2 regions of the Synechococcus sp. PCC 6716 genome follow, and region 2 is predicted to be linked to the other one. Evidence: predicted binding sites of a transcription regulator. Region 2 holds the regulator's gene; the other holds the start of a gene.
What was found. The regulator HrcA, encoded in region 2, represses chaperone genes, less so after heat shock. The targets are predictions, from matches to a motif close to TTAGCACTCNNNNNNNNNGAGTGCTAA.
Positions count from the first base shown of each region.

Region 1: the regulator HrcA is predicted to act here: its motif matches at 6,135-6,161, upstream of groES (co-chaperone GroES).

Region 1 is NZ_JAKLTU010000001.1:226,452-247,834, forward strand. Features, by position in the region: gene psaB (photosystem I core protein PsaB) at 1-318, shown strand, start outside; gene L5220_RS01075 (RNA-guided endonuclease InsQ/TnpB family protein) at 617-1,924, shown strand; gene L5220_RS01080 (cysteine desulfurase family protein) at 2,141-3,310, shown strand; gene L5220_RS01085 (hypothetical protein) at 3,321-3,791, shown strand; gene groL (chaperonin GroEL) at 4,036-5,673, opposite strand; gene groES (co-chaperone GroES) at 5,728-6,039, opposite strand; gene L5220_RS01100 (carbohydrate ABC transporter permease) at 6,223-7,038, opposite strand; gene L5220_RS01105 (ammonium transporter) at 7,028-8,539, opposite strand; gene L5220_RS01110 (MORN repeat-containing protein) at 8,652-9,440, shown strand; gene L5220_RS01115 (bifunctional folylpolyglutamate synthase/dihydrofolate synthase) at 9,468-10,733, shown strand; tRNA gene L5220_RS01120 (tRNA-Asp) at 10,766-10,839, shown strand; gene moaA (GTP 3',8-cyclase MoaA) at 10,963-11,922, shown strand; gene tnpA (IS200/IS605 family transposase) at 12,104-12,502, opposite strand; gene L5220_RS01135 (IS200/IS605 family accessory protein TnpB-related protein) at 12,525-13,808, shown strand; gene L5220_RS01140 (DUF3318 domain-containing protein) at 13,862-14,512, shown strand; gene L5220_RS01145 (hypothetical protein) at 14,519-14,728, shown strand; gene L5220_RS01150 (aldo/keto reductase) at 14,860-16,041, shown strand; gene L5220_RS01155 (hypothetical protein) at 16,154-16,543, shown strand; gene ispD (2-C-methyl-D-erythritol 4-phosphate cytidylyltransferase) at 16,519-17,241, opposite strand; gene L5220_RS01165 (hypothetical protein) at 17,386-18,873, shown strand; gene L5220_RS01170 (sulfite exporter TauE/SafE family protein) at 18,886-19,641, opposite strand; gene trxB (thioredoxin-disulfide reductase) at 19,641-21,005, opposite strand; gene L5220_RS01180 (YraN family protein) at 21,085-21,383, shown strand, end outside.
Region 2 is NZ_JAKLTU010000016.1:10,543-20,239, forward strand. Features, by position in the region: gene L5220_RS08810 (NfeD family protein) at 1-18, shown strand, start outside; gene L5220_RS08815 (glycosyltransferase family protein) at 59-1,402, opposite strand; gene L5220_RS08820 (NUDIX domain-containing protein) at 1,440-1,889, shown strand; gene L5220_RS08825 (RsmB/NOP family class I SAM-dependent RNA methyltransferase) at 1,831-2,829, opposite strand; gene L5220_RS08830 (DUF561 domain-containing protein) at 2,845-3,585, opposite strand; gene hrcA (heat-inducible transcriptional repressor HrcA) at 3,623-4,693, opposite strand; gene L5220_RS08840 (sugar phosphate nucleotidyltransferase) at 4,899-7,424, shown strand; gene nblS (two-component system sensor histidine kinase NblS) at 7,479-9,425, shown strand; gene L5220_RS08850 (TVP38/TMEM64 family protein) at 9,397-9,697, shown strand, end outside.

The DNA.
Region 1 (21,383 bases), on a different contig from region 2:
CAACTCATCAACGGTTACAATCCCTTTGGCACCAATAACCTCTCCGTGTGGGCATGGATGTTCCTGTTTGGTCACCTCGTGTGGGCCACTGGCTTCATGTTCCTGATTAGCTGGCGCGGTTACTGGCAAGAGTTGATTGAAACCTTGGTGTGGGCGCACGAGCGGACACCATTAGCGAACTTAGTGCGTTGGAAAGATAAGCCAGTGGCGCTTTCTATCGTGCAAGCTCGTTTGGTTGGCTTAGCTCACTTTAGCGTCGGGTATGTCTTGACCTACGCCGCCTTCCTGATTGCTTCAACCGCCTCGAAGTACGGTTGATCTAGCTAGGTTAGGTTAACGTCTAGAAAATCCCCTGCTGCTCTGGTGGGGGATTTTTTATAGAAACCGGAGGGTTCGGGAACCGGATAAACCCTCGCTCGTTCCCGACGGGGATACAGAACGGTTCCCGCGCCTACGGCAGTAGGCAGAATCAGTCTTGACATTCTTCTCCAGACAAAGTGATGTCCTGACTGATACGTGCAATGACGAGTCGATTTTAGCTGTATGCCATCTTCTCTCATACGGTTGCTATTCACGTAAATCGGCCTCTATAATAACTGCATACCATCTTAACCTAATGATGTTTTTAGCCGTCCAAAAAGATAGTTTCCAACCTGACAAGCAGCTTGCTCAGTTGCTTACTGAGTTAGCGCGTCTTGCCAACAATCTCTACAACCAAGGCGTGTATGAGTCTCGGCAATACTTCTTTGAGCAAGGACGGAAACCGTTCAAGGTTCTGAAGTATGTCAACCTCTACGCAAAACTGAAGGAGAGTGAAAACGGGAAGCTGTTACATTCTCAGGCTGCACAGCAAGTGTTGAAATCTGTGAATGAGGCGTTCAAAAGCTTCAAATCACTCTCAAAACTGTTCAAACTGGGGCAGTTCGAACATGAACCAAAATTGCCGCGATACCGCACCAAAGGCGGGTTGTATCAAGTCGTATTCACGGGGCAATCCCTGAAAGTAGAGAAAGGCTTGATTCGAGTTCCTTTGGGCAACGGTGGGAAAGCTGCATTTGGAAGAGATGCGTTCTACATCCCGTTACCAGAACGATTAAAGGATGTGCAGATTCGAGAACTGCGATTCATTCCGACGAATGGGCAGTGGGTTGTTGAGTATGTTCACTTCACGATGGACAAGACTGCTCAATGCTGCAAATTGTGTCCTGAGAACGTTTTAGCGCTTGACCCAGGCCTGAATAACCTCTTGGCCGGCGTGACAAATACTGGACTTGCCTTTGTGTTGGATGGTAGAGGGTTGACATCTCGAAACCAATGGTTCAATAAGCAGGTTGCCAAATTCAAATCGATTCTGACTCATGGCAAGCCATCCATGAAGGGCGCGACCTCGAAGCGAATCCAACTTAATACCCATAAGCGAAATTGCTACGTGCGAGACTACATCAACAAAGCAGCACGGTGGGTCGTCAACTTCTGCTTGGAAAACGACATCGATACTATCATCTACGGTCGAAACAACGGGCAGAAAGATGAAATCAATTTGGGTGCAAAAACGAATCAGGAATTCGTGCAAATTCCGCACTACAAAGTGTTTGGACGAATTGAGCAGCTTTGTTTAATTGTCGGGATTCGATTAGTCGAAACCGAAGAATCGTATACGTCTCAAGCCTCGTTTTTTGATAATGACTTCTTGCCTACGTTCGGTGAAAAACCTGAAGGGTGGAAGGCATCAGGAAAACGAATTCTTAGAGGTCTGTACCGAACTGCGCAAGGATGGCTTATCAATGCAGACTGTAATGGAGCCTGCAACATCATGAGAAAGGTAAGCACAAAGCTCAATATCGAGTTGAGTGGAGTGTGTAGAGGGGCTGTGGCAGCCCCTTCTAAGGTCAAGTTAGGGCAGATTGGTTTTGCTCTAGCCTAACTTAGAGAAGCCTCGCCGTTCCACGGCGGGGAGTGTCACTACCGGTCAGATTCGGGTGCTCTCGCAAATCGAACGCTTTGGCAGCCCCCGTGACTCCGAAACTGATCCGGTAGAATTAGCGTAGGGGACTTGCCAGCCACTGCCTCAGCATACCGAGGATGTCATTGTGGGAACTCCAAACGAGCAGCCCCGATCTGCCGTGATTCGTGCCCACCGATGCAACTTTATTTTGACTATGGTGCCACCACGCCCTGTCGTGCCGAGGTCTTAGCGGCAATGCTGGCGGCCTATGAGCAGCAGTGGGGAAACCCCGCTAGTATTCACGCGTGGGGTCAACGGGCGGCGATCGCCCTAGAGCAGGCACGGATGCAAGTGGCAGCCTTAATCAACGCCCATGCTGACGAAATTATTTTTACCTCGGGGGGCACGGAAGCCGATAATTTGGCCTTGGCGGGGATCACCCAGCAGTACTCCACGCCACAACATCTAATTATTTCTGCCGTTGAGCATTCGGCTATCGCTAAGCCAGCCGCTGCCCTCGCTGCCCAAGGGTGGCAGGTGACCTATCTTGGGGTCAATCGCTGGGGGCAGGTGGAACCGGCTCAACTGCGCCAAGCTCTACGGGATAATACCGTACTTGTTTCAGTGATCTATGGCCAAAGTGAAGTGGGGACGCTGCAACCCATTGCTGAGTTGGCGGCTATTTGTCAGGAGGCGGGGGTACGCTTTCACACCGATGCGGTGCAAGTGGCTGGGCGATGTCCCCTCGATGTGCGGCGCTTAGGGGTCGATTTACTATCGTTGTCTAGCCATAAGATCTATGGCCCCCAAGGAGCCGGTGCCCTCTATGTGCGCTCGGGGCTAGCGCTAGAGCCTCTGTTGCGCGGTGGCGGCCAAGAACTGGGACTGCGCTCTGGCACACCGGCGGTGCCGACACTGGTGGGATTTGGGGTTGCGGCGGAACGTGCTGCTGCGGAATTAGAGACAGAGCACCCACGGCTGATTCAACTGCGCGATCGCCTCTGGCAACAATTGCAGATGCATCCCCAAGTAGAACTCACTGGTCATCCTTGGCAGCGTTTGCCCCATCATGTAAGTGTGATCCTGCGCGATCGCCACGGTCAGCCCCTCAATGGCAAAACCTTTGTCCGCCAACTGAATCTGGCGGGGATAGCCGTTAGTGCTGGCTCGGCGTGTCACAGCGGTCAGACCCAGCCCAGCAGCACCCTATTGGCCATGGGGTACGATCCGGACACAGCCAAAGCGGGGATCCGCATTACGTTGGGGCACCAGACCACTGCCGAGGACATCGATTGGTTGGTTATGGTACTGCGGCAGTATCTGGCCGACGCGATCGCGCCTGCGGTTCCCATGTCTCTCAGCTAAAGGCACACCTATGCTACTGGCGACGCTCTCTGATCAAGGTTCCTTCGCCCTGACCCTTTACGGCATAGGGATAACCGCAATACTGCTATTCACCCTCCTGCGGTGGGCGCAACACCCCTCCCCCATTGAGAAAGAGCGCGATCGCTATCAAAGGGAACTTAGTCAATGCCAAGCTGAGTGCGCTCAACTGCGGCAACAACTGGAACAAATAAGCGCCGACAACCATAACCTATTGCGCGATCGCGACCACTGGCAACAGCAATACCAAGCCCTTAGCCAACAGTTGACAACCTTAGAAGCTACCTATCAACAACTAGAGCAAAACCTGCATCGCCTTGAACAGGAACGCGATCGCCTTCAACACGCCCTGAACCAACCCCCAGATTGGTGGCACGAAATGACCAAAAATTATCAAACATGGTGGGAGAGCCTACCTTTTTTACCCCACGAAGAAACTGGATCGAACTCGTCTCAGCAATGAAATCCGACGGAGCTAGTGGCCTAGGCTTCAGCGGTAGCAGAATTTTGAGTGGAGTATGCACAAAGGGAATCGACACGCACGGTGAGTCCGCCTACCCGACACTGCTCCCTTTTAGCCCAATAAAAAAGCGGAGAGTCACTCCCCGCTTTACCTAATTCCTGATCCCGTTGTGAGTTGTCTAACTCTGGAACAGGTTACGTTGCCACTGGTAATGAATCGTGGGTGATACTAGTTCGTTAAGAAACTAGTAGTCGAAGTCACCCCCCATGCCAGCGCCTGCCCCTGCGGGAGCATTATCTTTTGGCTCGGGTTTATCGACGATAATGCACTCGGTGGTCAGCACCATGCCAGCAATAGAGGCTGCGTTTTGCAGCGCCGAACGGGTGACTTTAGCAGGGTCAACAATGCCAGCTGCAAACATATCGACGTACTCGTCTTTGGCTGCATCGTAACCTACATTAAAGTCTTTTTCTTTGACCCGCTCAAAAATGATGGCTCCATTTTGACCAGCATTTTCAGCGATGCGGCGCAGCGGAGCACTGAGGGCGCGCTCAACGATGTTAGCTCCAATGAGCTCCTCACCGGTTAAGTGTTCCGCAGCCCAGTTGCTCAGTTCGGGTGCTAGGTGGGCAAGGGTTGTGCCACCGCCGGGGACAATGCCTTCTTCAACGGCTGCTTTGGTCGCGTTGATGGCATCTTCGAGACGCAGCTTGCGATCTTTCATTTCAGTTTCGGTGGCGGCACCCACTTTAATCACGGCTACGCCACCCGCCAGCTTGGCTAACCGCTCTTGCAGCTTCTCTTTGTCGTAGCTGGAATCGGTTTCCTCAATTTGCCGACGGATTTGCTCACAACGGGCTTTCACGGCTTTTTCGTTACCTTCGGCCACAATCGTGGTGGTGTCCTTAGTAATGGTGATGCGGCGAGCTTTACCCAACATATCCAGTTTGGTGTTGTCGAGTTTCAGACCCGCATCTTCGGTAATCACCTGACCGGCAGTGAGCACCGCAATGTCTTCCAGCATGGCTTTACGGCGATCGCCAAAGCCAGGAGCTTTAACGGCAGCCACATTGAGTACCCCACGCAGGCGGTTCACCACTAGGGTGGCCAGCGCTTCTTTCTCGATGTCCTCAGCAATAATCACTAAGGGTTTACCCGCACGTGCCACTTGCTCTAGGATGGGCACGAGGTCTTGAACCAGAGTGATTTTTTTATCGGTGATGAGAACAAACGGCTCATCGAGAACGGCTTCCATCCGCTCGGTATCAGTGGCAAAGTAGGGAGAGATGTAGCCTTTGTCAAAGCGCATCCCTTCGGTGACCTCCAATTCGGTGGTCATGGATTTGCCTTCTTCAAGGGAAATTACCCCTTCCTTACCTACTTTGTCCATGGCATCGGCAATCATCCGACCCACTTCTTCATCGTTACCGGCAGAGATGGCTGCCACTTGGGCAATGGCTTTTGAGTCTTCGACGGAGCGAGCGTGGGCAGCAATTTTATCCACTAAGAATTGAGTGGCTTTGTCAATGCCGCGTTTTAGGGAGATGGGGTTCGCTCCGGCTGCAACGTTGCGTAGCCCTTCTTTGACCATGGCGTGAGCTAGCACGGTAGCGGTGGTGGTACCATCGCCAGCGGCATCGTTGGTTTTAGAGGCAGCTTGGCGAATCAGAGCCACACCCGTATTTTCAATGTGGTCTTCTAGTTCAATTTCTTTGGCAATGGTGACGCCGTCGTTAATGATTTGCGGGGCACCAAATTTCTTTTCCAAGACGACGTTACGACCTTTGGGGCCAAGGGTGACAGCCACGGACTCAGCCAAGATGTCCATGCCTTTTTCAAGGGCGCGACGAGCATTTTCGTTGTAGATGATACGTTTTGCCATAGGTGTTTCCTACCTCAGTTGTTCAACAGTAATGAGATGTTGCAAGGCAAGTGATTAGGCAACCACTGCCAGAATGTCTTTTTCCGAAAGCAGAACGTAGTCTTCACCGGCTAGCTTGACTTCGGTACCGGCATACTTGGAGTACAGCACTTTGTCGCCCACTTTCACATCCATTGGCTGGCGTTTGCCGTCGTCGTTTAGTTTGCCAGGGCCAACGGCGGTGACTTCACCCACTTGGGGTTTTTCGCGGGCGTTGTCGGGCAGCAAGATGCCCCCAGCCGTGCGTTCTTCACTTTCGCTGACTTTGACAAAAATGCGATCGCCCAAAGGCTTTACAGTTGAAACACTTAGAGATACGGCTGCCATAGCGTACTGATCTCCCAATCGTAAGAATAAGGGTAAACGTCATGCTGCACGGCTCTGTCCGATCGCGCAGCAGTCAAGGAGTCGAGACGTTGGTGTTAGCACTCTCTACCTCCGAGTGCTAATGTAGCGAGAGGGGATTGGCGATCGCAACTCGGGTTGCAGTACGGTTTTCCGAACGGCACCCTAGGACTTCAGGCCAGTCGTGGCAATACCGCGAATCAACTGTCGCTGGCCAAGGGCAAACAACACAATCACGGGCACCGTAGCAATCACGGCAGCGGCCATCATCAGCGGCCAGTCATTTGTAAACTGTTCCTGAAAGTTCGCCAAGGCAAGCTGCACCGTCACCAGTTCCGGTTTTGTCGTAAACACCAAGGGCTTAAACAGGTCATTCCACTCGCCAATGAAAGTAAAGATAAATAGCGTAACAAGGGCAGGCCGGCTCAGGGGCAGCAAAATATACCACAGCACCTGCCAGCGGCTAGCGCCATCCAAGAACGCTGCTTCCTCAAGTGCCATGGGCAAGGTCAAGAAGAATTGCCGCATCAGAAAGACCCCGAAGCCATTGGCAGCCGTTGGTAGAATTAACGCGCCGTAGGTATTAATCAGATGGCCTGCCTTCAAGATCAAAAAGATTGGGATCACCAGCAGTTGAAAGGGAATAACCAGCGTTGCCAGCATCAGCACCAGAATCAACTGCTGGCCGCGAAACTGTAAGCGCGCTAAGGCGTAGCCCGCCAACGCCGACGTAAATAGCTGGCAGGCCGTTACCGCCAATGCCACTAGGGTAGAGTTAGCAAAGGCACGGATAAAATGTCCCTGCTCCCAAGCGCTTTGGTAGCTCTGCCATGTCCACCCCTGAGGCGGCAGCAGTTGGCTAGGAAGTGCACCCGCAGGCCAGCCGGAGGTACACACCACAACGATTAAGGGACTCAGCAGCAGCACGGCGCCTAGCCCCAGCAGCAGCGACAACCCAACAGTGCGGAGCCTAGCGGCCACTGCCAGACATCCGTTTCAGCAGATCCACAAAGCCCTTGACCTCTTCGCGGAATAGGAACCCAGCGTAGGCTTCCATCCCGTGCTCGCCAATATCCAACCCTTCGATTTCTTCCTCTGGGGAGACGCGAATCCCCATCGTTACCTTTAGTAAGAGCCAGACTGCCGTACTAAAGAGTACTGTAAAGCCCCCCACTGCCAGCACCCCTACTAACTGATGCCACAGTTGAGTCACATCCCCGCTCCACAGTAACCCCTTAAGGGGACCGTCTTTGTAGAGGCTCCCCGGGCCATCGGCAAATAGACCCACCGCCAAGGTCCCCCAAATACCATTGACCAAATGGACGGAAATGGCACCGACCGGATCATCGATTTTGAGACGATCCACAATGACCACTGAAAACACAATGATGATACCAGCTACGATCCCGATGAGAATGGCACTCTCAAGGGTAACAAAGGCACAGGGGGCAGTAATGGCGACTAAGCCTGCCAGAATGCCGTTAATGATCATTGAGAGATCCGGCTTACCAAAGTACAAGGTGGAGACTACCGTTGCCGTAACCCCACCAAAGGCGGCGGCCATATTGGTTGCGACCGTAATGTGGGCGATCGCTAGTGGATCTGCGGTCATGGTCGAACCCGGGTTAAAGCCAAACCACCCTAACCACAAAATTAAGCAACCAAGGGTAGCAATGGCAAAATTATGGCCAGGGATCGCCGCCACTGAGCCGTCTTCCATATAGCGGCCTAAGCGCGGCCCAAGCAGTGCTGCCCCCATCAAGGCCGCCCAACCACCGACGGAGTGAACCACCGTTGAACCCGCAAAGTCCCACATTCCCATCTTCTGCAACCAACCCCCACCCCAAATCCAGTGACCGGTAATTGGGTAGGAGATCCCCACCAACAACAAGCTAAAGACAAAAAAAGCATAGAACTTAATGCGCTCAGCAACTGCCCCTGACACGATGGTGGCGGCTGTACCGGCAAACACAAGTTGGAAAAAGAACTTGGCGTACAAGGGGACTGCTGCCCAACTCAGAGCGTCGTAAACTCCGCTGTAGTTTTCGGTAGCGGGGCTGTTATCGGAGCCTAGCAAAAAGAAACCACTCAAACCCATGAAGGCGTTGCCATCCCCAAACATGAGGGCAAACCCAATGGACCAAAAGGAAATGCTGGAGAGGGCAAAGACGATGAGATTTTTTGAGAGGAGGTTGACTGCGTTCTTAGCTCGACAAAAGCCGGTCTCCAGCATACCGAAGCCCGCGTTCATGAAGAATACCAACACCCCTGCAAAAAGAACCCAGAGCGTATTGAGCACCACCGCCACGGCTTCGGGAATATCGCTCGAGGCGGCAGTATCTTGGCCAAGGGCAGCCGTTGCCGAGAGCACCCCAATCATCCCAGCAAACACCAGCAGGGTGCGGCGCAGGGGTAGGTACAGCAAACAACTCAAGGGATGGTTGAAACGCAACCAACGACGGGACACAGAGCGCAGCTTCATAGGTTTAGTTTTCCAGTCACGCGAAGACAATTTACAGATACCCCCGCCAGCCTCAACTCTTAAGGGATACCAAGGGTTGAGCCGCAAACTAGCAATATACGCAATTCCTTGCTTGATCATCCCTGAAGGGGAGCGCGGCCAAATGTATCAGCAATTACAAAATACCGGAATCACTGCCCAAATTCTGCATAGGTTGCTGCATGTGCCAGTTAAGAAAGTTGCAATTGCCCGCAAGTGTTCGGAGTATCCAGTGCTGACTAATTTGCGTTGCCCTAGCCTTGCCCTCGTCCGCCCTCGGGCGATCGCCCCCAACAGCCTTTTTCTTGCCCTGATGGGGTTAGGGGTGTTGACTCTGCCGTTGCCCCCAGCGATGGCGCAAATTGCTGTTTATGAAGGTCAGCGGGTTACGGGGGATGTGACAATGACCCTCCCCGATGGCAGCACTTACCAAGGAGAACTCCTGAATGGTCGTTTTAACGGTCAAGGGATTCTCTCGATGGCTAACGGCAACCGCTACGAGGGGGAGTTTCGCAATGGTCGTTACCATGGCCAAGGACTGCTGACCTATGCGGATGGGGGTCGCTACGAAGGCGGGTTTGTGGATGGGGTCTTCAATGGCAAAGGGATTTTAGAGCTGGCCAATGGTCAACGGTACGAAGGCAACTTCCAAAATGGCCAGTTCCATGGCGATGGTGTTTTAACCTTTGCCGACGGTACCCGCTACGAAGGCAAATTTGAAGCGGGTCAGTACCATGGAATGGGGACGCTATCCTTTGGGGATGGCACCAGCTATACGGGGAATTTTCGCAATGGCCTGTTCGATGGGCAAGGGGTGTTTACACTGCCCGACGGCTCCCGCTTGGTGGCAACATGGCGGAACGGTCGCCGCGAACCCCGCTAACATTCGTTTGGGGGATGCTCTCATTCTGTGCCTTTAACGTCAACAGATGCCATTACATCAGCCCTCGCACCCTACAGTCGTTTTGGGGTGCGTTTGGGGCTAGAGCCTATCCAAGAACTCTTAAGTGCCCTCGGAGCACCGCAGGAGCGGGTTCCTTTGATCCATGTGGCAGGCACCAATGGTAAAGGCTCAGTCTGCGCCTACCTTGACAGTGTCCTGCGGGCAGCGGGCTATCGCACTGGTCGCTACACCTCGCCCCACCTGTTGAGTTGGTGTGAGCGCATTTGCGTTGATGGTGCGGCAATTGCCGTGGACGATTTCTTAGCGCTGATTCACCGGATTGAGGGGGTGCTCCCCCAACTGACCTACCAGCCCAGTCAGTTTGAATTGGTCACTGCTGCAGCATGGCTGTATTTTGCTGAGCAGCGGGTGGACATTGCAGTTATCGAAGTGGGGCTGGGGGGGCGGCTCGATGCCACCAACGTCTGCCCACCTCCCTTGGTGAGTGTGATTACCTCCATTGGCTGGGATCATTGGCAGCGCCTCGGCAATACCCTCGGGGCGATCGCCAGTGAAAAGGCGGGGATTCTCAAATCCCACCGACCCGCAATCATTGGGCCGGTGCCACCAGAAGCGCAAGCGGTCATCCAAACTCGCCTAGAGCAACTACAGTGCCCTGCGGTGTGGCCTGAACCGGCTCAGTGGTCGGCGCGCCCCGGGTGGGCAACTTGGCGGGGGATTGACTATCCATTGCCCCTTGCTGGGGAGATGCAACTGGTGAATTCAGCGTTGGCGATCGCCACGGTGCAAGAACTCCAACAGCAGGGTTGGTCCATTGCGCCTGAGGCTATTGAAATTGGGATGGCGCAAACCCGCTGGCCAGGGCGACTGCAATGGTTATCTTGGCAGGGGCAAGACCTTTTGATTGACGGTGCCCACAACGCGCCAGCAGCCGCCTACCTGCGGCAGTACGTGGATCAACTGGGGTGGCCGACAGTGACTTGGGTGGTGGGGATGCTGGCCAACAAAGATCACGCTGGGATTCTCCAGCAACTTCTGCGACGGGGCGATCGCCTCTGGCTGGTGCCTGTGCCTGCGCACCAGAGCGCCGACCTCGATACCTTAGCTGCGCTGGCACGCCAATGCTGTCCTGAGGTGGCAGAGTGTCGGTGTTTTGGCAGCATACTAGAGGCGTTAGCGGCATCCCCTCCCCATGCGGTTGTGTGTGGTTCCCTCTATCTCATTGCGGTCGTGCTAGGGGTTCACCGCAATGGTGTATTGACAGCGCTGTAGGGTTTTGCTAGGTTAAAGATCGCTCAAAAATTGGGACTGTAGTTCAATCGGTTAGAGCACCGCCCTGTCACGGCGGAAGTTGCGGGTTCGAGCCCCGTCAGTCCCGTTGCTCTCAAGAGTAGGTGAATGGAACCTGCCCTTGGGTTTAACTAATGAGGGGTTCGGGAAGCAATACGTCCCGCCCTGTACCCGTAGGGGTAGTGTCGGGAGGATGTCACGTAGGATGGTTATGGTTGCCAGTCCCCCAAGCCAACACCTTGTAGATACTCACCAGCGGCGCATTCGCAAGCTCCGTCTCTCGATTACCGATCGCTGCAATTTGCGCTGTACGTACTGTATGCCAACAGACGCAACCTTTATGCCGCCACAGCATTACCTGACGGTGGCGGAATACGCGACCATTGTGGCAGAACTGGTTGCCCTAGGGGTGGAGGCGGTGCGGCTGACGGGGGGAGAGCCACTGCTGCGTTCAGAATTTCCTGAAATTCTCGCGGCGTTAGCAGCGGTGGGGGTGCCAGACTTGAGCTTGACCACCAATGGCCTGCGTTTATCTAGTTATTTAGGTGTGTTGGCAGAGTATGGAGTACGGCGGCTGAACATCAGTTTAGATAGCCTTGATTCGCACACCTTTGCAACCATTACCCATGGACAACAGTTGGAGGTGGTGAAAGGGGCGATCGCCCGTGCGGTGAACGAAGGGTTTCAGGTCAAGCTCAACATGGTGGTGATGCAGGGGGTCAACGATCACGAGCTAGTTTCGATGGTGGAATACGCAAAATCCCTAGGGATTGAGGTACGGTTTTTGGAGCTAATGCGCATTGGTTATGCCTGTCATCTACCCCATAGTCAATTTATCAGTGCGGCAGCGATGATTCGCCAACTCCAAGGTCACTACGATCTGCAACCTGTGCCCCGTCCCCAAGATGCCACGTCCTTTAACTTTGTCACCGCCTGTGGTGCCCAGATTGGGTTCATTGCCTCAGAGTCGCAGCCTTTTTGTCATCACTGTTCACGCTGGCGACTCTCGGCGGATGGGGTTCTGCGGGCATGTTTATTCAAAGAAGCGGGGGTCGCTCTGCGGGGGCTGGATGCTCAGGCACGACAAGAGGCCTATCAACAAGTTCTTGGCATGAAACCGGCGATTCGGGCTGCTGAAGTTCACCATGCCATGTATCAGATCGGAGGTTAGCGCCATATTCTTAGAACATACCAATTCCAAATGGCAATAAGATGCCAGAGATTAGATAACTCGGTTTTTTGAGTGGTTGAACAAAGTTAGACCGCACTCCCCATCCTCGCTTTAGCAGGGTGGGGTTAGGTTGCGGCAATGGAGCAAAGCGGAATTGCCAATAGATCTAGTCCTTGTAGCCCTAGTTCTCAATATCCTCTTTCAGGATTTCCAGAGATGCCCCACCAGCGGAAACAAATCCATACCCCCTTTTCCAGAAGAAAGGCTTCCAGTAGTAGGGGTTTAGGAAAGCACGAAATTCCTTCCTGATTTCTCGGCTAGTGATGGTTTTGAGGATATTCACAAGGTCTGACGATGCTAGTTTGGGCGGCATTTCTACCAGCAAGTAAATATGGTCTTTTGTTCCCAAATCAGCTTTGCACTCCATAAGGAGGCAACCCTGCGTTTCACAGAGCTTTGCCATCATGCTTTTCAGCCTCGCTTCAATCTCTTCTGTAATCACAGGGTGTCTGTATTTAGTTACAAACACTATATGAATATTGATGGCTCCGAAACAGTGTCCGTAGGGGTTGAGTCTCACACTATGCTGGTACAATTGCTTTATGATAATCCGTCAACCTATTATTCGCACTGACAAATGGAGCCTAAACTCAACGGCTGAACAGCGATTGCTGTTTGCCGAAACGGTGAAGGCTTATCGTCGTTTGTGCAGGCATTTGGTAGGGGTTATCTTTACCCATTGGTCGGAATTGGGAACCCTGAGCAGTCAGAAAGTTATTCCTGCCGTAGAAAGATTGGTGCATCAAACGAGTCAGAACCCTGACGTGAAATATCCTGGCATTGATCAGGCGTTTCACAAGTTCCCCAGTTACTATCGCAGGGCTGCAATTGCCTTTGCGGTAGGGCAGGTTAGCAGTTTTGTGACTCGATACCAGAAATGGCAATCAGGCATCCGCAATCGACGGGATGCAAAACCACCGACTCTCAATGCGAATGCTGGGTGTTATCCATCTCTATACAAAGGGCAGTGCTACAAACTGCACGGCTATGAGCAGATAGAGATTAAGGTTTTCACAGGTTCAGATTGGGTTTGGACAACGGTTCAGGTCTCAGGACTGCGAGAACGACATACGGTTGATAGCAATAAATTGTTATCTCCATCGCTGGTCTTCAATCAGCAAGCCTGCCATCTTTCCGTTCCTTTTGAGTGTCATCCAGAAAAGCGGCAAGCCAATACTAATGTGGTTGCTGTCGATTTGGGTATCAACACCACGGCAACGGTGTCAGTCAGAGCAAGTAAGACGATGGGTAAGGGTGGGAACCTGCACAAGGGATTCTGCTCTAATACCTATCGCAAATGCCGTCATATCAACCAGCAAATCGCCCATATCGTTTCCAAGCGAATTGTGAATATTGCTAAGCAGTTCAACGATCAAGCCATCGTGTTTGAGAATCTGAGGGGGTGGAAAGCAACAGGTGGGCGGAAACGCTCCAACCTGCGCCAGCGCTTTCATGGGTGGCTCAAAGCCATGATTCGGGACTATACGGAGATGAAGTGGCAAGAGGTGGGGGGTCAGACAGTTGATGTCATCGCTGCCTATACCTCTAAGTTGGCTTATGACGGCTCTGGAGTTGTGCGGCGCGACTCTACAAACTATGCTCTGGCAAAATTTACCTCTGGCAAACGTTATAACGCTGACCTGAATGGAAGTCAGAATATCGCTGCCAGAGGGATTCTTAAGCTCACTTGCCGAAAGGACAGTGAGGAACGTTCCAGCAAAAGACCTGGACGTTCGCCTAGAAGCTGGGCTTATTTGTGTGACCTGTGGACTCTCAATTCTCAGGTTAGCACCGACACCACTACCTCGCGTCAGCGGGTGGTGTGAGCTTCATAGATACTCTCAAGCTGTAAAATAACGTTATATCTTAGGACTGTGCTATGACCTCTGCTGCTTCCTCAGTGGCTCGCTCTGACTTAGCAGAATTGCGCCGCCTCAAGGCACTGCTACCGCCTGAACTGCAAAGCTGGGTAATGATTGAGCCGGCCAGTGGCGTGAACCCGCCTCTGATTACCTGCGAAGAAATTGGCAAGGATGAGGTGGAAATTCAGATCGACCTAGCGCGGTGGGATCAACTGGCAAAGGATCAACGTAATTTACTCTTTTGGCATGAGGTGGCGCGGATTCAAAATGACACTATTCCTCGCGACGGTTGGGAAATGGCGGCCTTAGCCATTGGCTTGGGTGGCGCCGTGGGTGAACTCTGGGTACAGGATGGTTTACTCCTGTTGCTGGCACTGGGACTATGTGGCTTTTCTGGCTGGCGACTGTATCAACGCAATAACGGTGAAAAAGTTCTTAAGGAGGCGATCGCAGCAGATGAACGGGCGATCGCCCTCGCCACGCGGTTCGGCTACGAGCTGCCCAATGCCTACAAAAGTTTGGGCAGTGCCCTCAAACTACTCATTGAGCAAAGCCCCAACCGTCGCCAACGCAAACGCTATGAGCTACGCCTACAGGCGCTGAAAAAAAGTGCCGCCAAAGCCAAAGCCCGGATGCAAAACCTGCAAACTGACACCTTACCGCAGTAACCCCGGATGGCTACCTCTCGCAATCGTCGCCTGCTGGTGCCGGCGCTTATTCTGTTTTGGACAATGGCCAGTCTGGGGGTGATGGGGCAGCTTGATCTCCATCCTGTAGTGCGGTACTACGGCTGGACCTTTACCGCTCAGGTTGCGTTTCTCATTTTCTTTGTGCCAACCCTATGGCGACAGGTCACCAAGAAAAAGCGAGACAGTTCCCTTTGAACCAGCGGACATTCAATGGCCACGGCTCTCCGTTTGTACCACCGCGACCGATGCCACTCGGCGCTCGCACAGGAGGCCACACTCGTCTTTGCTGAACTTGTTGCCGCCTGAATTTCTGAAGGGGGAGTCCAATGCTCTATCGTCGTTTTGGTCGCACTAATTTAGCCATGCCAGTGTTCTCCTGTGGGGGGATGCGCTACCAATTTTCATGGCAGGACGTGCCCCCTAGCACCATTCCGGCAGAGAATCAGCGGAATTTAGAAGCGACTATCCAGCGAGCTTTAGACCTCGGCATTAACCATATCGAAACGGCTCGTGGCTATGGTACCTCGGAAGTGCAGTTGGGCAAAATTTTGCCGCGCTTGCCCCGAGAAAAACTGATTGTGCAAACCAAGGTTGGGCCGCGAGCCAATGCCAGAGACTTTCGTGAGAATTTAGAAACCTCATTGCAGAATCTGGGGCTGGACTACATTGATTTGCTGGGCATCCACGGCATTAACTTACCGGAACACCTTGAACAGGTACTGCGACCGGGGGGATGCTTGGAGGTGGTGCGCCAGTTCCAAGCCCAAGGCCGTATCCGCTTTGTGGGGTTTTCTACCCACGGCAGTCTTGAGGTGATTCGCCAAGCGATCGCCAGTGATGTGTTTGACTACGTGAACTTGCACTGGTACTACATCAACCAACAGAATTGGCCTGCCATTCTAGACGCTCACGCCCGGGATATGGGGGTCTTTATCATTAGCCCTGCGGACAAAGGGGGAATGCTGTACAACCCACCCCCTCGCCTTTCCCAGCTATGCGCTCCGTTGAGCCCAATGGTCTTTAACGATCTCTTTTGTCTTTCTCATCCTCAGGTGCATACCCTCAGTGTGGGGGCAGCTCGCCCCAGTGACTTTGAGGCCCATCTCGAGGTCTTAAGCCTACTGAACCAAGCCGAGACGCTGCTGCCGCCGATTGTAGCGCGGCTAGAGCAGGCTGCCATTGAACGCCTTGGCGCTGATTGGTACCATACATGGCACCACGGGCTGCCGCCCTATCACCACACGCCCGGCGAGGTGAATATTCCTACGATTCTTTGGCTGTGGAACTTAGCCCAAGCCTACGACTTGGTGGACTATGCCCGTATGCGCTATAACCTACTCGGGAACGGCGGCCACTGGTTTCCGGGAGCTAATGCAGCTCACGTTGATCAGTTAGACCTCAGCGCCTGTTTAGCCAAGAGTCCCCATCGCCAAGCCATTCCTGCCATTCTCAAGAGCGCCCACCAACTGTTTGCGGGGGCGGCGCAAAAACGACTGTCACAAGCGTGAACAGCCCTCATGGGAGATTGGGGAGTTTCCCCCACGCGATCGCGGAGAATTCCCCTAGGCGGCAGTAGGTGGGTCACCGACAATGAAAGTGTAAGGGTAAGAGGGTCACACTATGGATTTCATCTACCACCTGAGCAACGCCAGCCTTACCCTGCGGGTTGTGCAATTCTTACACGAATATGCTAAGTTGCCGGTTCAGTTTGTCACAGTAATTCATCAGGTGGATGGCTGGGTGGTGCGGGTTAAAATGCACACACCCTTATCTGATGAGCAAGCAGGAAACTTTCGCGCCTTCTTAAACGAGTTGGGGTTTCCCTACACGCCGGGGATTTCGTTGAAAATGGCACTATGGGCACTCGAGACGGGACAACCCATGGTAGATGTGATGCGCCGCTACCAAGTGGCTGTGGTCTCCCACGGGACTCCCAACTACGATGACATTGAAGCGTTTCGCAAACAGTTTATTCAGGGCTTGGGCTACTGCCCTGAAACCTTGGCATAAGGGGGACCCAAGCCATGCTCCCAGCGATGCTGTAGGATGCGCTCTGCAAGGGGGAGATCGCTGGGAGTTGTAATTTTAAGGTTGGTGTCTTCACCCATGACAATGTGGACGGGGTGCCCGAGTCGCTCAAATAAGGCGGCATCATCGGTCACCTCCCAGCCCTGCTCTACCGCCGTGGCATGACCGTTGAGGAGGTAATCGACCCGAAACCCTTGCGGCGTTTGTGCTGCCCACAGCGTACTGCGATCCGGTGTTTGGCTCACGACACCAGCCGCATCCACGATTTTAATCGTGTCTTTTACAGGTATCGCTGCCACAAATCCGTCATAGGTCTCCAGCGCCTGAACGCACCGCTCAATTAAGGCGGGTGTAGCCAAGCAGCGGGCACCATCATGGATCAGGACGTGGCTGGCATGGGTAGGCAGGGCGCGCAAGCCGTTATATACAGATGCTTGGCGTGTATCACCCCCTTCGATCAGCATGATAGGTTGGGGAATGGCTAAATCGGTAATGAGGGTCTGCCAAACCGGGAAATCCTCGGGCTGGCCAATGATGCCAATCCATTCAATGGCCGGTACAGCAGCAACCGCCTGTAGGGTCCATGCCAGCAGCGGTTGCCCTAGCACGCTCAAGCGTAATTTGTTCTGGGCAGCCCCCATCCGCTTGCCCATTCCAGCCGCAGGAATGAGGATGTGCATTGGTGATCAAACTCTACATCGCCCCCATCTTGCCACAGATGGTCGTACTTCCATGCGCTCCTCATTTTTTTGGGCAGTAACGCCAGCCCAAGATCAGCGCGATAGGAGAGACTGGAATAGCTGCGGTGTGATGGAGTTGTGCTGATGTTTGATAAGCCTCTCAACCGGACGTACGAACGCATCATGGTGGCGATCGCCAGCGTGAACTTGCTCTTAGTGCTCTTTGACCTCACCTATATTCCGCTACGGGACTTTTGGCTATTGGGGAAAGTTCGCATTCCGCTGATTCAGCGCATCATTTACGTTCCTCAGCCCTTTGCGATCGCCCCACTGTACGATCCCATCAAAGGCATTGAACCCCACCGCGAAACCGAGCAGTATATCGCCATGGTTGCCCAACTGCGGCAAACCATTGAAACGCAGGGGGTAGATGCCCCAGCCACCGCAGCCTTACTGGCACAGTTGCGGCGGCACAGCGAAGTTATAGTGGACACCGATCCCTTTGCCCTTGCCAACAAAACGGGCACCCTTGAGCGCATTAAGAACCTGATGCGGCTTAAGGTATTTGGGAATCGTGAGGCCTCGTCTCGACAGGCGTTTTCACGCTTTTGGAGTCCGGCCTACATCAACGCCAACGACTGGCAGCAGAATCTAGGATGGTTTGAGCAGCACATTGTGCCCCTGATGGCCAGCAATTATTGGCGCGCCTACGGTGAGGATGGCAATTTTATCAACCACTTTGATGCCATTGATATTCCCTTTAACCTGCTGTTTTTTGTGGAGTTTTTGGCGCGTACCTTTTGGTTGAGTCGCCAGTATCGGGCGTACCATTGGCGGGATGCCATGCTGTGGCGCTGGTACGATGCCCTGCTCTTTTTCCCCTTTTGGTGGTTAGCGCCGACATGGGGATGGCTGCGGATTATCCCAGTTGTTATTCGCCTTGACCAAGCGGACGTGATCTGTCTAGATAGCCTCGAAGAGCAAGCGTCTCAGGGGGTGGTGGCGGCGATCGCCACGGACGTTTCTGAAGTGGTGGTTCTGCAGGTGCTCACTCAGCTTCAAAAAGCCATCCAGCGGGGACAATTTGGCCGTTGGCTCCCCCATGCCCGGGATCTGGCGGCCAGCAATGATGTGGATGAACTGGGGGAGGTGGCTGCCCTGATGGTTCAGGTAGTGCTGTACCGAGTGATCCCGGAACTGCGGCCAGACATCGAGGCACTGGTGGCTTACAGCGTCGATCAAGTGTTTCGCCAAGCTCCGCCCTATCGCCGCCTGACGGAAATTCCTGCCCTCCAGCAACTACCGGCTCAGTGGCGGCACGACATTGCCAAACAGCTTACCGATCGCCTGCTAGGGTTAATAGAGCGCAGTGCCCACAGCCAAGCCAGCCTTCCGCGCGAAGGCACCCTGCTAGTCAGTCAACTGGCGCAGAAATTTGGTCAAACCCTCATCCAAGAAATGCAGCGCGAACAGGTGGGTAAAGCCATTCAGGAGTTACTGGTAACATGGCTAGAGGAACTGAAAATTACCTTTGTCCGCCAAACCCACAGTGAGGGGATTGAAACCGTCCTCGATCAAACCCGTAGTTTACAGCAGGCTCTTGAGCGGGATCTCCAACGGCGTCAGTCCTAGCTGCGGATCTCCCTAGGAGGCGAGGTAGAGAATAGCCACGATGACGCTCACAGTAATCACAATCACGCGCAACACCCGGGGCTTAACAAAGCGAGCTACCTTACCGCCCAGTAGCCCCCCAGTGACAGCGGCGATCGCCATCCCTAGCACCACTGGCCACAGCACCTGTCCCGAGAAGAGGAAAAATGCAGCGGCTGCCCCATTGACCGCAAAGGCGAGGAGTTGTTTCAGGCCATTGAGCCGGGTCAAGGTATCCTCCAGTACCATCCCCAGCGTGGCTAGGAGAATCACACTCAGCCCTGCGCCAAAGTAGCCGCCGTAGAGCGCTGCCAGAAATACCGGGGCGATCGCCCACGCCAGCCTGCCGCCGCCCCCGTGCGGTCTCCGTTGCAAGAGCCAGCGCCGCACTGGGTCTTGCAGTGCCAACAGGAGTGCCGCCAACAGAATGAGGTAGGGAACCAAAAAACCAAACAGCCGCTCACTGGTGCTCAGGAGTAAAACACCCCCACTGATCCCCCCCAGCACACTAGCGGGAACCAGGAACCCCAGCCGTGCCCCTTGACCTTGCAGATCCTGCCGCTGGGCAAGCGTTGCCCCCAAGTAGCCCGGCACCAATGCCACCGTGCTGGTGATGTTGGCTGCCATCGGCGGCACCCCCGCCGCCACCAGGATCGGAAAGCTAATGAGGGTGCCCCCACCGGCAATGGCATTGATGAACCCTGCCCCTATCCCCGCTAGGGCAATCAGCAGTATCTCAAGGCTGCTCATCAGGCACTCAGATACCGTTGCAGCGTCTCGCGGTACTGGCTTTTGGGCTTCATGCCAACGATCACCTCCAGCAGTTCCTTATTTTTGAACAGCTGAATGGTGGGGGTGCTGGTGACCCCCGCTTGCTCGGCAATGGCGCTGTCCTCAGTGATGTCAATTTCAACTAGTTGGACATTTCCCTCAAATTCATCCACCAAACGATCCAGAATGGGTTTGAGGGTATGGCACGGGCCACAGGTGGGGGAGACGTACTTCACCAGCAGCAGGCGATCGCTCTCGTGGAAGAGCTTGCGCAGGGCATAGCTGCCGCGGTGCTTTGTGGCCGTCGGATCAAACTCTACGGTGCCTGAGGCGGATGGCGTGGGGGGTGCGGTTACCGTGGCCTCCTCAACCGTCTGGTGAAACTCCTGAATCAACCCCTGTGCCGAAAGCCACCGCTCGGCCTCCAGCGCCGCCATACACCCCGTTCCCGCCGCCGTAATCGCCTGACGATACTCATGATCCTGAACATCCCCAGCGGCAAATACCCCAGCAACATTGGTCTGGGTGCCATGGTGGGTCAGGATATAGCCAACACTATCCAGTTCCAGAAACTCCTTAAATAATTGGGTATTGGGGGTGTGGCCAATGGCATAGAATAGCCCCCGCACCGCCAGTTGAGACTCTTCTCCCGTGGCCTTGTTGAGAATCCGTAGCCCCGTCATCAGGTGGCCATCCCCCAGAATTTCTTGGGCTTCGGTATGCCAGTGAACGGTAATTTTGGGATTGGCCAGCACCCGGTCTTGCATCGCCTTACTGGCGCGCATTTTGTCACTGCGAACCAGCAAATGGACATGGGAGCCATACTTGGTCAGGTAAACCGCTTCCTCCGCAGCACTGTCGCCACCGCCAATCACTGCCAACTCAGCCTCCTTGAAAATGGGCGTGGCACCGTCGCAAATGGCACAGGCAGACACCCCCTTCGTCCAGTACTGCTCTTCGCCGGGCAGGTGCAGCCGCTTGGCCGTTGCCCCTGTACAAATGATGACCGCATGGGCATAGACCTGCCGCTCGGCGGAGCTAATGAGGAAGGGACGTTGGTTAAAATCAACTTGGATCACATCTTCAGTGACAAGTTCTGTGCCCCAGCGCTGGGCTTGCGCTTTCATCCGCGCCATTAACTCTGGTCCTTGAATCCCCTCGGGAAAGCCGGGGAAGTTCTCCACCTCGGTGGTGGTCATCAGTTGGCCGCCAGGTAGCCCTCCCACCTGATAGCCTTCAAACATAAAAGGCTTGAGGTTGGCACGGGCAGCATAGATGGCCGCAGTATAGCCCGCCGGCCCAGAACCAATAATTACAACGTTTTCAATCCGTGGCGATGTCATGACTAAAGTAAACTCGAAACGACTATGAGTTATCTGATTGTAGCCTGATTCCTAGGAGCAAGCAAGGGGAGAGAGGTTTATGCGTCGGATTGGCAATGGGGGCGAGGAAGCGGTGGTGAGGTGGTTGCGGGCGCAACAGTGGCAGATCGTAGCCCGCAATTGGGGCTGTCGTCGGGGCGAGCTAGATATTGTGGCTTACAGTCCCGGTGGGGTGCTGGCCTTTGTGGAGGTAAAAACCCGCCGCCCCCAGAATTGGGATGCTGACGGTCTCGAGGCGATCGCCCACCGCAAGCAACAAAAACTCATTGGCACCGCTCAGGAGTTTCTGCAGGCCCATCCCCAATGGCACGACAGTCCTTGTCGCTTTGATGTAGCATT
Region 2 (9,697 bases):
GAAGACACCATTTCATGATGAACTCCCCAAGGGGTAGTCCTGTAGTGGTAACAATGCACTAGAGACGATGTCCCTTGTCTGCAATCTTTAACGTTAAGTCCACTAGCTTTGCTGCTGCTCCAGGGTCTCCTACGACGTTCTGTAATGCCGCTTTCATGGCAACCAAGTCTTGGGGATGCTCTAAGTAGTAAAGAATCTGCTGTGCCACTGCGTGGGGATCAAGGGGGCCGACGAGCTCCGGTACGATTTCTTGCTGTGCCCACAGGTTTGGCCACGCTTTGTAGCCCAAGCCTTGCTTGACCAGTTGCCAATCCATCTCTGGGGCCTGAAGGAGTTGCCAGAACTGCCGCCAACCCAACCCTTTGGCCACTAATGCCCAAAACACCAAGGCGGTCCAGTGCCGACCAATGGCAGGCAGCGCCACCAGTAACCCCGCCAAGCCATCCCAAGGATGCGCCCGCTGTACCCGCAGTTGTTGTGCCGGCAGGAGCACGATCATGGGCACATTTAAGGCCGCTAGCTCAGCAGTGTTGGCACCAACGGTTGTGACGGCGATCGCCACTTGGCGCAGCAGCGGATAATTGGGTAATTGCTGCCACAAATACACCTTGGTGCCCTTGGGAGTTTCAAGGTAGGGAATGCCCTCTGGTGGTTGCTGCAGTTGAGCCGTTGTGCCAGCAATGTGCTTTAGATCGGGGTTATGCTGCGGGTCAGCATAGCGACCCAAGGTCTCGAGGGTGAGGGTGGGCGCCACAGGAATGACACATGCAACAGGCGGGTTCACCGTGGCTAAATGATCGGCGATCGCCAAGCAGAGGGGCACCCCCAGTTTGAGCTTATTTGGCTTTGACCCCGCCATCAGTGCAACCAACGGCGTGTCGGCTGCTATGCCCAAGTCTTGGTGCACCTGCGGTTGCTCCCCACGCCCAAGGGTTTGCACATCGGTCATCAGATCTCCAATAACCGCCACATGGGCACGGGTTGGTGGCAGCGGCAGCAGACGGCGCAGAGCAATCACATCGACCCAGCGGTGCCAACGCGCCTGCCATTCACAGTAGAGAATGCAGCGATAGCCTAAGCGTTTCGCCAGCAGCACCGCAAACAGTTGATCGCCGCCTAGAAAAACCACAACCCCGTGAGGGAGCCAGTCCCAACCGCTAGAGGTCGTTTTGGTGCACAATAATCGCCAAAATTCTTGCACCGGCAACACCCGATCCACCCCAGGATAGCAGCGGGCAATGTCCGCCTCGCGGCCACTGGCATGGGGACAGGGCACCATTACGACCGAGATGCGAACCTGATCTGTAGCCTCCTGCCGCAGAGCCGTAACGTAGGGATACACCCACGTTGCCAACTCCCCGGGGCCATTACTGAGAACAACAATATCCTGTTCTGCCGCCATGTCCCCTGTTGCGTTACCCTATCCTTGCTACCGTACCATGAAGCCTTCGTCGATGTACCGCAATCCTGCACCCACAGTTGACATCATCATTGAACTGTTAGATTATCCCCAGCGACCCATTCTCCTGATTGAGCGCCGCTATCCTCCCTTAGGTTGGGCTATTCCGGGAGGCTTTGTGGACTACGGCGAATCGGTGGAGGTGGCCGCCCAGCGCGAAGCTCGCGAAGAAGTGAGCCTTGAGATCACACTCCAAGAATTACTATATGTGTACTCAGATCCTGCTCGAGATCCCCGCCAGCACACCCTCAGTACAGTGTTTATTGCCACAGCCCACGGTACGCCCGTCGCGGCAGACGATGCAAAGGCTGTGCATGTTGTACCCCTTGATCAGTTGCCGTCTTCCCTTTGCTTTGATCACGCGCAAATTCTCAAGGATTATCTGCACTGGCGGCAGACGGGTCAGCGGCCTCGACCGCATCAGTTGTAGCTTGCCAACACAACCAGTTGCTCAGTTCGGGCATTGGAGTTGGCTCTCCCTCGCCTTGATGCTGCCACAGGATGGTAAAGGCTCCTGCACCTTCCTGCTGCTGCGGCCAGAGGCGATAGCAAGGCAACTCACTTAGGTGAGACTGATAGGCAGCCAGTTGGGGAACAGTCTGGGGGATAAATTGGGGATACTTGGCACTAAACCACTTGGCCACCTCTTCGTTTTCTTCGCGACTAAAGGTACAGGTGCTGTAGAGGAGCCAGCCTTGGGGGCGCACCAACGCCGCCGCTGCCGCCAGAATTCGTTTTTGACGGCGTTGATTATGGCGCAAGGTCAGGGGATGGAAACAGCCCTCAGCGGTCTGGCCTTTGGCTAGCAGGGACTGGCCGGAACACGGGGCATCGACGATCACCACCTCAGCCGTCTGAGGCAAGGTTGCTGCTAAATCGGCACTATCACAGCAGGTGACCCCCACTGGATGAACACGACAGCGTTTGAGGTTACTAATTAGCATCCCTAGGCGCTTAGGGATTGCTTCATTGCAAAGTAAGTAATCGGGCTTGAGGGCGCGCCATGCCAATAGACTTTTGCCTCCCGGCGCTGCACAAACATCAATGATCAGGCTAGGGGAGGGGGGCAAGGAAAGGAGGGGAACAGCCGCAAAAACGGAGGAGCTATCTAGGCAGTAGTAGGCACCTGCTTGGTGGAGTGGATGTTGCCCCGCCCGAGTGCCCACGGCCAGTCGGCTCACCCATGGGGGTTGCCAAGGGAGAGGAGGAAGGACTGGAAACGGCGAGGGGGTAGGGGGATCCTGGCGCCAGAGGATCGCTGGCGGTAAGGGCTGAGGGATGAACAATGCTGCCAAAAAGCGTTCCCGTTCGGCAGCAGCCTCAAACAGGCGTTCCGCACAGTTGAGCGCCAAACGGGAGGGCTTGACCACTGCTGCTAGGGAGTGTTAGGGGGCAACGGCCACAGCGCGATGAAGGGCGTCCGCTAGGGCACGGACACTGGCAATCATGGCGACTTCACTGTTGAGTTGGTTCACCGCCGAGCCAACGCCAACCCCAGCAGCACCACTGGCGATCGCCAAGGGAATGGTGACAGCTGACAAGCCAGACGCACAGAGAACGGGAATGGAGACGGCCTGAGAGATTTCGTAGGCCGCCGCAAGGGTCGGAGCAGCCTTTTCAATTAGACCTAGAGTGCCACTATGGCGCGGTTGACTGCTCGTTCCCCCCTCCGTTTGGATGACATCTGCACCCGCCTCTACTAAGGATTCCGCTAGGGTTACCTGTTCATCCAGCGGCAACGTGTGGGGCACTGTCACCGAGAGCATAATTTGAGGCAGCAAGGCACGGGTTTGCCGGGTCAGTTCAAGAACTTCCGTGGCACTGAAGACACGGCCTTGGGCATAAAAACTATCGTAGTTGCCAATTTCTACGAGATCTGCACCTGCTGCAACTGCCTTCACCAGCAGGCACGGATCCACCGCAGACACACAAATGGGCAGCGTGGTAACCTCTTGGGCAATCCGCACGAGATCTGGATCAGCAGCAATATCCACCAATGTGGCTCCGCCATGCTCTGCGGCGGTGACCACCGCACGAACGCGATCGCCATCAAAATTGTTGAGGCCACTAATGATCTTCAGTACTGAGCGCTGGGCAAATGCAGCAGCTAAACGCGGATGCAGCATAAACTTGAAACTTCCAAATAATAGTCGTTGTTCTATCCTATCCTGAGACGGCATAGGAACGGCTGACCTGCTCGGAAAGGTAATCGGCAGCCGTGGCCACCAAGGGAATGATACGAGCGTAGGACATGCGTGTTGGCCCAAGAATACCAATCGTGCCAACGGGGGCGTTCCCGCAGCAGTAGCAGGAATAGACCAAGGTGCAGCAGTGCATTGGCGCAAGGGCATTTTCAGTGCCAATGCGAATTTGCACTTGGGAAGAGGCGGTGTAATCGGGGCTGATCAAAGGAGTGAGCTGATCCTGCTGATCCTCAAGGAGGTGCAAGAGCATTTGCACTTGTTCCACCTGCGAGAATTCCGGTTGCTGCAACACATCGGCAAGACCACTGACCACAAGGGAGGTGCCTTCTTGGGCATAGCGTTGGCTCAGTTGTTGAAACAGGGACTGGAGGTTTTGGCCATAGTCCTGAAAGTCAAGGTCTAATTGCTGCCAGTCAATGAGCGTTAAATCAACTAGCGATCGCCCCCGCAATTGATGGTTCAAAAAATTTGTTAACACCTGCAATGTCCGATCCCGCAGGTCAATCTCTTGCGGTTCACTGGGCAAGGAAATGACTGCCGATTGGGTTTCATAGCTATCCAGCACTAGGATAACCATCACCTGTTGCGCATCCAGCGCCACCAGTTGAATTAAACGGATGCGCCGCTCTAGACTGTTGGGCAAGGAAATTAATGTAATGTATCCACTCAGATCAGATAACAGTTGAGCAGCTTGACGCAAAATTACTTCCAAGCGATCGCGCCCCCACAAAAACTGCTCGGCCAAGAGGGACTCAGCTTTTTGCGCCACATCGGGGATAGGCTGAACTAACTCATCAACGTAGAGACGGTAGCCAGAGTCCGAGGGAACACGGCCGGCGGAGGTGTGGGGTTGGTAAAGCAGGCCACTGCGTTCTAGCAGCAGCATAATATTGCGCACCGTGGCGGGGCTAACCTTAAGGTTATATTCGGTGGCGATCGCCTTAGAGCCAACGGGTTCTGCCGTTGCAATGTAGTGGTTGATGGTGGCACCAAGAATTTGCTTCTGGCGATCGTTCAGTTCAATCGTCATAACCCCACACATCCCTAACGTTGATCGTCTGTGCTTCCTTTTATCTATAAACCAGTGAACGATGATTCAGCAATGCAATGAAAATCTCATAGGTGCTGCACCTAAATAATCGTTGCAATCTTAGGTCTGGGGTCTAGTTGCCCTAGGGCGTCCCCTAGACTAGAAAGTAAGGATACCCGTCAAGATACAGCGGAAGGAGGTGAAGTTGCGCGTCGTCCTTATGGCTGGAGGCAGTGGTACACGGCTGCGCCCCCTCACTTGCGACTTGCCCAAGCCAATGGTGCCAGTGGTCAATCGTCCTATTGCAGAGCACATTCTCAATCTGCTGCGCAGCCACGGCTTAGATGATGTGGTGATGACCCTGCACTATCTCCCTGATGTTGTGCGCGATTATTTTGGGGATGGCAGTGAGTTTGGGGTGCACCTGAGCTATGTGGTTGAGGAAGAGCAGCCCCTTGGTACCGCTGGCTCTGTGAAAAATATTGCCCACCTGCTGGCGGATCCCTTTTTGGTGGTCAGTGGCGACAGCATTACGGATGTGAACCTCAGCGAGGCCATTCGCTTTCACCACCAACACCGTGCTCCCGTTACCTTGATCTTAGCTCGAGTGTCCAATCCCAAGGAATTCGGGATTGTCTTTACGGATGAGGAGGGGCGGATTCGCCGCTTTCTCGAGAAGCCCTCAGCGGGGGAAGTCTTTACAGATACTGTCAACACTGGTATGTACCTGCTCAGTCCAACCGTGATGGACTATCTCAGCGGCGGGACAGAGCGGGACTTTTCTCGAGATTTGTTTCCCCTGTTGCTCCAGGCAGACGTGCCCATGTACGGGTACATTACCGATGCCTATTGGTGCGATGTGGGTAGCTTGCAAACCTATCAGCAGGTGCAGCGGGATGCCCTCTACGGTCGAGTTCAGTTAGACATTCAGGGCACTGAGGTACAGCCGCGGGTGTGGGTGGGGCGCAACACCACCTTGCCCCAAGATATCCAGCTAGAAGACCCGATTGTGCTTGGGAATAACTGCCGCCTTGGTGCGGGCGTAACCCTCGCTGCAGGGACGGTGCTGTCAGATAACGTCATTGTTGGCAATGGCAGCCAACTGCGCGGTGTAGTGGCTTGGAATGGGGTGTTTGTTGGCGATGATAGCCACCTCGAGCACTGCATCTTGGCTCGCCATGTGCATGTGGATCGCCACGTCACTCTCAACGAAGGGGTGATTGTCGGTACCCGTTCAGTGATTGGGGAGGAGGCCAGCCTCAGTCAAGGAGTGCGGCTGTGGCCGGGCAAGCGGATTGAGCCGGGGGCGATCGTTAACGAAAGTTTGATCTGGGGAACCACAGGGCAGCGGTATCTATTTGGCCAGCGGGGGGTGGCGGGGGTGGCCAATGTGGATATTACCCCAGAGTTTGCCGTACGTTTGGCGGCAGCCTATGCTTCCACCCTTGAGCCGGGCACCAGTGTACTTGTTTCTCGCGATCAGCGCAGTGTCTCGCGTATGGTGGCGCATGCCCTGATGTCGGGGTTGATGTCTGTGGGGATTCATGTCTTGAATTTGGAGGCGATCGCCCTGCCCATTGCCCGCTTTGCGGCTCAGACCCTTTCGGTGAGCGGCGGTATTCACGTTCGTGCCCACCCCGATCGCGCCGATCAATTGCTAATTGAATTTTTTGACCATAAAGGCATTAACCTGAGTCGTGCCCGCGAACGCCAGATTGAAACCGCCTACTTCCGTGAAGATATTCGCCGGGTCATTCTCAGGGATGTGGGGACGATGGCACAACCCAACAATAGCGTTGCTGCCTACGCCCAAGGGTTTGAAAAATGGCTGAATACAAAACTGTTTTATGGCAACCCCGCCAAAATTGTTATTGACTACGCCTATGCGGTATCGGGGGTGGTGCTGCCACAAATCCTCAATAAGTTTGGCTGTGATGCAGTGGTGTTGAATGCAACCCTGCACCCCACTCCCCTCAATATTTTGGAGCGCCAGCGTCTGCTACGGGAACTGGGACAAGTCGTCACAGCACTGTCCGCCAGCTTAGGGGTACAGGTGTCCGCCAATGGCGAGCGGCTCACCCTTGTGGATAACAGTGGCGCGGTGGTCAGCGATCAGGAACTCACAGCACTAATGACCTACTTGGTCTTGCTGACCCATCCCGGCAGTACAGTGGCTGTTCCCGTCACCACTTCCAGCGCAGTGGAAACCATTGCCCAGCAGTTGGGGGGGCACATTCTGCGCACCCGCACCAACCCTACAGATCTAATGGAAGCCTGCCAGCACCACAGCGGCGTGGTTCTTGGCGGAGCAGCGGAAACGGGCTTTATTTTTCCCCAGTTGCATCCGGGCTTTGATGCCATGTTTACCATCGCCACCCTCATTGAAATGCTGGCCTTGATTGGTAAGCCCTTAACTGCGATACGCCAAGAGCTACCCAAAGTTTACTACCATCACCGTGCTATCCGCTGCCCGTGGATTGCCAAGGGATCCTTAATGCGCCACCTTGTGGAAACCCAGCCACGGGCACACCTGAACTTGATTGATGGGGTTAAAATTGGCGACCCCAACACCAATAACTGGATCTTGGTCTTGCCCGATGCCAGTGAACCCTTAGTGCACCTGTACGTCAACAGCCATGACGCGGCGTGGAATGAGCAGATGTTGCACCGTTATACGCACCGCATTGAACAATTCGCCCGCCTAGAAACGGTGGCAGATGCAAAAATATAAGAAGAACTCGTAAAATTAGATAAATTTTTTGTACTTTTAGGCAGCATGGTGGTTTTGAAAACAACAGCTCAGGGGGACATTAAGGAAGCGTTTCGGGCGATCGCCCGCTGGTGGTCAGAATTTAAGATTCAAACCCGCCTGATGGCCACAGCAACGCTGGTGGTTTCGATCATCATGAGCGCGCTCACCTTTTGGGCAGTGAACACCATTCAAACCAATGCCCACCTTAACGACACCCGCTATGGCCGGGATCTGGGCTTGCTACTGGCTGCCGATGTTGCCCCCCTCATTGCCCAAGGGGATACGACCGCCGTGGCTGAGTTTTCCCGTAAGTTCTATGAACGTAGCGCCAGTATCCGCTACATCCTCTATGCCGATCCCACAGGGGAAATTTACTACGGTCTACCCTACTCTGCCCCCCAAGTCGAAAGCGCCCTGACCCTCCGCCGCCGCATGCAACTGCCCGAAAGCTATCGCGAGCGGCAAGAGCCACTGGTGCGCCAACATCAAACCCCCGATGGCCTAGTGGCAGATGTTTTTGTGCCCCTGAGCTTTAATGGTCAGAATTTAGGCGTGGTGGCGATCGGCATCAATCCTAACGAAACCTTCATAGCCTCTGCTAGCCTCACCCGAGATCTGACCATTGCAGTGTTTGTCTCCCTCTGGATCATGGTGATTTTAGGCGGCGTGTTTAACGCCTTGACCATTACTCAACCCATCAAAGAATTGGTACAGGGGGTGAAAAATATTGCTGCGGGCAACTTTAAGCAGCGGATCAACCTTCCCTTTGGCGGCGAACTGGGAGAGCTGATTACCAGCTTTAACGATATGGCAGAGCGGCTGGCCTCCTACGAGGCCCAGAATGTAGAGGAACTGCAAGCTGAAAAAGCGAAACTGGATACCCTTGTTTCCACTATTGCTGATGGTGCGATTCTGCTGGACACTGAGATGAGGGTTATTCTGGTGAACCCCACTGCCCAGCGGCTATTTAACTGGGAAGGAATGAACGTCATTGGCCAAAGCGCCTTGAGTTGCTTTCCGGCGCCAGTCTGCGAGAAACTGACCTGTCCACTGTTTAAGGCCTCCTCCGGCCAGTCGGAGGGGGGTGAATTTCGGGTCACCTTGCAGGAACCCAGCCCGCGATCAGTACGGATTTTGCTGACTACCGTCATGGATGCCCAGCGGGAAAAACCCAAGGGAATTGCTATTACCATCCAAGATATTACCCGTGAAGTGGAACTCAACGAGGCCAAGGCACAACTGATTAGCAATGTGTCCCACGAGCTACGCACGCCGCTGTTCAACATCAAATCCATCATTGAAACCATCCAAGAGTATGGCAGTGAGCTAAGCGATGAAAAGCAGCAAGAGTTTCTGGCCACCGCCAATCACGAAACCGATCGCCTCACCCGCTTAGTCAATGATTTCCTAGACATTTCTAGGCTGGAGTCCGGTCGCCCCTACCAATTTGGGGCGGTACACATGGGGCAAGTGATCGAGCAAATTCTGCGCACCTACCAACTGAATGCCGCCAACAAGTCCATTGAGCTTTCTACGGAGGTGGACACCCCCCTACCAGCGGTGTGGGGGAACTACGATTTACTCATTGGTGCCTTAACCAACTTGGTGGGCAATGCTCTCAAATTCACCCCAGAGGGGGGACGGGTTGTTATTCGAGCCTATGTGTGGCATCCTCCCAGTGACCCCGAGCAGGAGCGGGTGCGCATTGAAGTGGCGGACACAGGGATGGGCATTGCCCCTGAAGATCAACCCCGAGTGTTTGAGCGTTTCTTCCGCGTTGAGAATCGCGTCCACACCCTTGAGGGGACGGGCTTGGGTCTAGCCATTGTCCAAGACATTATCCACAAGCACAACACCCACATTCATCTCATTAGTGAAGTAGGAGTAGGCAGTACCTTCTGGTTCGATTTAGCCATTGACGAGACCGCGTTGCTACCCCCTGAGCAAAGCAATGTGGAAACTGCGCTGCCCTCGCCCTAAAGGCTCTACCCTCTGGCTCTTGGGGGCGATCGCCCTGATGGGAATGAGCTTAGGGAGCCTCAGTTGGTGGCTCGACTATTCTGCCCTTGTGACCCTCATTCGCAGTTGGGGCACCTATGCTGTTGCTGGCTACGTTGTTCTATTTGCGGTGGCCACTGCTGTGGGGGTTCCCGGAACCTTTTTCCCAATGATTGCCGGGGCGCTGTTTGGATGGGTGTGGGGCAGTGTCTGGGCACTCCTAGGGGCAACCCTTGGTGCGATCCTTGCGTTTT